2 linked regions of the Loktanella sp. M215 genome follow. The protein of the gene in region 1 interacts with the protein of each later gene in a pairwise test. Links are inferred from orthologs where the notes say so. Each region holds a gene or a part of one and is shown in the gene's direction. Other genes may lie near its edges.

Region 1 (3,292 bases):
CATCCACGGCGCGCGCCGCCATGTCGAAGCCGCCGGCGTGCGATTCTTTGGTCCGCCCGCCCTGCGCCAGCCCGGCACGCGGATCGAGGCGCGGTTCAACCTGCACTTCAACCCGCGCAAATCCGTGGCCGACCTGCGGCCGGCATCGGAGGTGCTGGCAGAAATGCTGGACGGTGGCACGCGGCTGGTGCTGTCAGAGGAAAACTTCATCGGTGCGCTGTTCGACCGCCGCTATGCCGGGCCGTTCCACAGCATGCCCGTGCCGCTGTATCCGGATGCGGCGGACCGGCTGTCGGCGCTGGCGGCCTGCATCGCGCCGGATAGGGGAATCGACCTGTGCATCGGTATTCGGGATCCCGCCAGCTTTCTCAATTCAGCGTACGGGCTGGTGTTGCAGGCAGGGTCCGGCGTCGCGATGGAGAATTTCAAGCGCCGCAATCCATTGGCGCATATCGACTGGGTCGATCTGGTGCGCCGCCTGCGTCAGGCGCCCGGCGTCGCCAGTCTGACCGTGTGGCGCCACGAGGATTACCATCGCCTGTTCGATCCCGTTGTCGCGGCGTTGCTGGGGGCAGGGGTCGGTCCGATCCGCCCGGTCGCGCGGGTCGTCAATCCGGGTCTGTCGGCGGCCGCGGTGGCCTGCGCGCTGGAGTTGAAGGCTGCCGGTGCCGACGGGCCGATCGTGCAGCAGGCGCGTGACAGGTTTCCGGTCGGGCCTGACACCCCCGCCCATGATGGTTTCGATGCCGAAGAACGTGCGCTATCCGCCGAATTCTATGCCGTCCAGGTGGCGGAGATCGCGCAGATGCCGGGCGTCACCCTGTTGCGACCTGCCCCCCTTGGCTAAGCGGGCTTGAAACCGACGGGCAGAGGCCGTATGTCCGCCACGTCACCCCGGAAGGACGCAGCCATGGCCACCAATCCCGTCAAGTTCATCAACGAGACCCGTGCAGAAATCGCCAAGGTCGTGTGGCCCACGCGGCGCGAGGTCGTTCTGACGACGGTGATGGTGTTCATCATGGCGGCGCTGATGGCGACGTTTTTCAGCATCGTCGATCTGGTGATCCGTCAGGGCCTGCAGTTCATCCTGACGTTCTTCGGCAGCTGACGCAAAGCTGCGGCACAATCTGTCCGCACCCCCTTGAATTCAGGTGGCTGCGGCGGTAATAGCCCACAACTTACCCGGATGGCGTGCGGCGAATCGTGTTGCACGCCAAAAATTTATTGTCGGGGCAGGCCGTGTTATGCGGCTGAAAGAACTGGAATTTATGCGGCTACGCCCCCGGGTGACTGTCGCAGGTGCGAGGTGACGACGAACATGGCGAAACGTTGGTATTCGGTTAGCGTTCTGTCGAACTTCGAAAAAAAGATCGCAGAGACCATCCGTCAAAAAGTGTCGGAGCAAGGTCTGGAAGAGCAGATCGACGAAGTTCTGGTGCCGACAGAAGAAGTGATCGAGATCCGCCGGAACAAGAAGGTCACGACCGAGCGTCGCTTCATGCCCGGTTATGTGCTGGTCCACATGGAGCTGTCGGACGAAGGCTATCACCTGATCAACTCGATCAACCGGGTGACGGGTTTCCTTGGTCCGCAGGGTCGTCCGAGCCCGATGCGCGATGCCGAAGTGCAGGCGATCTTGGGTCGCGTGCAGGAAGGCGAAGACAGCCCGCGCACGCTGATCCACTTCGAGATCGGCGAAAAGGTCAAGGTCAACGACGGTCCGTTCGAGGACTTCGATGGCATGGTCGAGGAAGTGGACGAGGACAACCAGCGCCTGAAGGTGACGGTCTCGATCTTTGGCCGGGCCACCCCGGTCGAGTTGGAATTCACGCAGGTCTCTAAGCAGGGCTGACGTGTTTCGGACGTGGGAGCAGTGATGCGAACCACGGCAAGTTGGCCCCGTCGCGGGGCCGTTGTAGGGCGGATCTGATCCGCCGCTGATGATGAAGGAGAGGCCTCATGGCCAAGAAAGTAATGGGTTCGCTGAAGTTGCAGGTTCCGGCCGGCAACGCAAAGCCGTCCCCGCCCGTCGGTCCGGCTTTGGGCCAGCGCGGCATCAACATCATGGAATTCTGCAAAGCGTTCAACGCCAAGACCGCAGACATGGAAAAAGACGCACCTTGCCCGACCGTGATCACGTATTACGCGGACAAGTCGTTCTCGATGGAAATCAAGACGCCGCCCGCGTCCTATTACATCAAGAAGGCCGCCAAGCTGTCCTCCGGGTCCAAGGCGCCGGGCAAGACGACCGCCGGGTCGATCTCTGCCAAGCAGGTGCGTGAGATCGCCGAAGCGAAGATGAAAGATCTGAATGCGACCTCGATCGAGGGCGCAATGCTGATCATCGCGGGCTCTGCCCGGTCCATGGGCATCGAGGTGAAGTAATGGCAAAGTTCGGAAAACGCACGACGGCCAACCGCGCCGCATTCGAAGGCAAGGCCAACGTCAAGGTGACGGAAGCCGTGTCGCTGGTGAAGACCGCCGCGACCGCCAAGTTCGACGAGACGATCGAGATCGCCATGGTTCTGGGCGTCGACCCGCGTCACGCTGACCAGATGGTCCGTGGCACGGTCACGCTGCCCCACGGCACCGGCAAGACCGTGCGCGTCGCCGTCTTCGCCCGTGGCGACAAGGCAGACGAAGCCAAGGCCGCTGGTGCCGACATCGTCGGTGCAGAAGACCTGATGGAAACCATTCAGGGTGGCACGATCGATTTCGATTGGTGCATCGCGACCCCTGACATGATGGGCGTCGTCGGTCGTCTGGGCAAGATCCTTGGTCCGCGCAACCTGATGCCGAACCCCCGCGTGGGCACGGTCACCATGGATGTGAAGCAGGCCGTCAAGGACGCCAAGGGCGGCCAGGTCCAGTTCCGCGCCGAAAAGGCCGGTGTGGTCCACGCCGGAATCGGCAAGGCCTCGTTCAGCCAGGAACAGTTGGAAGAGAACCTGAAGGCATTCGTCGACGCCGTGCAGAAGGCCCGTCCGGCGGGCGCCAAGGGCACCTACATGAAGAAGGTCAACCTGACCTCGACCATGGGCCCGGGCGTGTCGGTCGACATCGCGTCAGCCACTGGCAATTAAGAATTTGGCGGGTCCTTCGGGGCCTGCCATCTCGCAGCGGCAAACCATCGTCGCTGTGCTGTCCGAGACGGAGGGTGCAGGCATCTGCCTGTCATAATTCCTTCCCGAGATGGGAAACGAGAACAAGATTTCCGGGGGAAACCTCGGGCGATATTGGCCTCGGGACCATCATACGGACCCGAACGCCCCCTGAAGTCCGGGGGCAAAAT
Region 2 (3,094 bases), 540 kb from region 1 along the record:
ACCCTTGATCCCGGCGTTTTCTGTGGACAAATCTGCGTATGAAATTTTGATCCACAGATTCTGGCCACCCCTAATACATCATCATCTTTCTTTTCTATCTTTATTCTTTAAGGAGACCTGACAGGCTGACGGGGATAACACGATGAGCTGGCTGATCGGATACTACGACTGGATCAAGGCGCTGCACGTCATGGCGGTGATTGCCTGGATGGCCGGGCTGTTTTATCTGCCGCGTCTGTTTGTCTATCACGCTGAACGCGCGACGATTGGGTCGGAACTGGACCGTACGTTTCAAATCATGGAAGACAAACTTCTGCGCCTGATCATGCGACCGGCAATGATCACCGCATGGATCTGCGGTCTGCTGATGATCGCCATGGGTGGTCTTGATTTTGGTGCGGTCTGGGGCTGGGCCAAACTGATCGCCGTGATCGCCATGACGGGTGCCCATGCCTGGATGGCGGCCCGGCTGAAGGACTTTGCCGCCGGGCGCAACACGCGGTCCGGTCGCAGTTATCGCCTGGCGAACGAGGTGCCGACGGTTCTGATGATCGTGGCCGTGGTCGCCGTGATCGTGAAGCCGTTCTGAGACGCGTTGACTTTGCACGGTTCTGCGGCTAACGCTTTGCAGCGCAGCCCGTCCGGGCAATCCTGCGCTTCCCCGATCTGACCCTTTTGATGCGCCCGTCGTGGCGTCTGGAATTTGCCACATGTCCGAACACCGTCTGAACCTTGCCGATCTGAAGGCCCAAAGCCCCAAGGATCTGCTGTCCATGGCCGAAGAGCTTGAAATCGAAAACGCCTCGACCATGCGGAAGGGCGACATGATGTTCGCCATTCTGCGCGAACGGGCCGACGAGGAATGGCTGATCGGCGGCGACGGCGTTCTGGAAGTGCTGCAGGACGGGTTTGGTTTCCTGCGGTCGCCGGAGGCCAACTATCTGCCGGGTCCCGATGACATCTATGTCTCGCCCGACATGATCCGCCAGTATTCGTTGTCGACCGGCGATACGGTCGAGGGGACCATGAAGGAACCCAACGACAGCGAACGCTATTTCGCGCTGAAGACGGTTGAGAAGATCAATTTCGAGGATCCGGAGAAGACCAAACACAAGGTTGCCTTCGAAAACCTGACGCCGCTTTACCCTGACGAGCGGCTGAAGATGGAAGTCGATGCCGAGCATGACAAAAAGGATCGGTCCGCCCGGATCATCGATCTGGTGTCGCCGATCGGCAAGGGCCAGCGATCGCTGATCGTCGCACCGCCTCGGACCGGCAAGACGGTCCTGTTGCAGAATATCGCGCATTCGATCGAGAAAAATCACCCCGAGATTTATCTGATCGTGCTGCTGATCGACGAACGGCCCGAAGAAGTCACGGACATGCAGCGCAGTGTGAAGGGGGAGGTCGTGTCCTCGACCTTCGACGAACCCGCCTCGCGCCACGTTGCCGTGTCGGAAATGGTGATCGAAAAAGCCAAGCGTCTGGTAGAGCACAAGCGCGACGTCGTGATCCTGCTGGATTCGATCACACGCCTTGGCCGCGCGTTCAACACGACGGTGCCGTCGTCTGGCAAGGTGCTGACCGGTGGTGTGGACGCGAATGCGCTACAGCGGCCCAAGCGTTTCTTTGGTGCGGCACGGAATATCGAAGAGGGTGGATCCCTGACCATCATCGCAACTGCGCTGATCGATACCGGTTCGCGGATGGACGAGGTGATTTTCGAGGAATTCAAGGGTACCGGCAACTCCGAGATCGTGCTGGATCGCAAGGTCGCGGACAAGCGTGTGTTCCCGGCCATGGACATTCTGAAATCTGGCACCCGGAAAGAAGAACTGCTGGTGGACAAGAGCGATCTGGCGAAGACCTATGTGCTGCGACGGATTTTGAATCCGATGGGCACCACGGACGCGATCGAATTCCTGATCGGCAAGTTGAAGCAAACCAAAACGAATGCCGACTTCTTTGATTCGATGAACACCTGATTATAATTCATTATCAATAGGTTATCATGGATACGATCTATGCACTCGCCTCGGCTCCTGGCCGGGCGGGTGTTTCCGTTTTAAGGCTGTCGGGTCCTGATGCGGTTTCAATCGCCGGTGGATTGATGACGGATGTGCCGGACCAGCGCGGCTTGCGGCGGCTGCGGGATGGGAATGGCATGATGCTGGACGACGCACTCGTCCTGAATTTTGCAAAAGGGCATAGCTTTACGGGCGAAAGCGTCATTGAGCTTCACCTGCATGGAAGCGTCGCCATCGTATCTGCAGTAACGACCTACCTTGCTGCGTTGGGTGCGCGTCAAGCTGAGGCAGGCGAGTTCACCCGCCGGGCGCTTGATAACGGACGCCTCGACCTGGCCCAGGTCGAAGGGCTGGCGGATCTGATTGACGCCGAAACGGAAGCCCAACGAAAGCAGGCCATACAGATCTTCAGCGGTGCGCTGGGTCGCTTGGCGGATCAGTGGCGGAGCGACCTGATCCGTGCGGCTGCATTGGTCGAGGCGACGATTGATTTCGTCGATGAAGACGTCCCCGTTGATGTCTATCCGGAAGTCAGTCAGCTGCTGGACATCACTAAGAGTGGTCTGAATACGCAAATCTCTGGCGCACAAGCCGCCGAGCGGATCAAGACCGGATTCGAGGTGGCCATCGTGGGCCGGCCAAATGTGGGGAAGTCGACATTGCTCAATCGTTTGGCAGGTCGTGCGGCTGCGATCACGTCTGACGTGGCGGGTACGACGCGAGACGTCATCGAAGTGCGGATGGATTTGGGAGGTTTGCCTGTGACGCTGCTCGACACGGCGGGGATTCGTGAGACCGCCGACAAGGTGGAGCAGCTTGGCGTTTCCTTGGCAAAAACACGGGCGTTGGCTGCGGATTGCCGTATTTTCCTGATTGAAGACGGCGAAGCACCGCCGTTTGAACCAGAGGTGGACGACCTGATTCTGGTGGCCAAAGCAGATCAGACAGGCGTTGGTGTGTCAGGTCTGACAGGGCAGGGCGTCGATCAAATGATCAGCGACGTGACACGCATCCTGTCACGCCGGGCGGCGGGGGCTGGCCTGGCGATCCGGGAACGTCACCGTGTG

Evidence for each region. Proteins that work in one complex are often made in the same cells at the same time.
Region 2: the proteins of nusG (region 1) and rho interact in binary tests that used the Escherichia coli proteins (3 or more experiments, as listed by UniProt). The link is inferred for Loktanella sp. M215 from one-to-one orthologs.

What each region holds. Positions count from the first base shown.
Region 1 is NZ_WMEA01000001.1:469,320-472,611, reverse strand. Bases 234-3,085 are described here. They hold nusG (transcription termination/antitermination protein NusG), read left to right. Parts: upstream 234-1,318; coding sequence 1,319-1,852; downstream 1,853-3,085. Other genes in these bases: rplA (50S ribosomal protein L1), read left to right, coding at 2,385-3,083; rplK (50S ribosomal protein L11), read left to right, coding at 1,960-2,385; secE (preprotein translocase subunit SecE), read left to right, coding at 911-1,108; GLR48_RS02325 (hypothetical protein), read left to right, coding at 234-847. Outside these bases: more of GLR48_RS02325, read left to right, coding at 1-233. UniProt on the Escherichia coli protein: Part of the processive rRNA transcription and antitermination complex (rrnTAC). The complex forms an RNA-chaperone ring around the RNA exit tunnel of RNA polymerase (RNAP).
Region 2 is NZ_WMEA01000001.1:1,008,689-1,011,782, forward strand. Bases 1-2,847 are described here. They hold rho (transcription termination factor Rho), read left to right. Parts: upstream 1-710; coding sequence 711-1,985; downstream 1,986-2,847. Other genes in these bases: hemJ (protoporphyrinogen oxidase HemJ), read left to right, coding at 143-589; mnmE (tRNA uridine-5-carboxymethylaminomethyl(34) synthesis GTPase MnmE), read left to right, coding at 2,012-2,847. In the rest of the region: more of mnmE, read left to right, coding at 2,848-3,094. UniProt on the Escherichia coli protein: Facilitates transcription termination by a mechanism that involves Rho binding to the nascent RNA, activation of Rho's RNA-dependent ATPase activity, and release of the mRNA from the DNA template.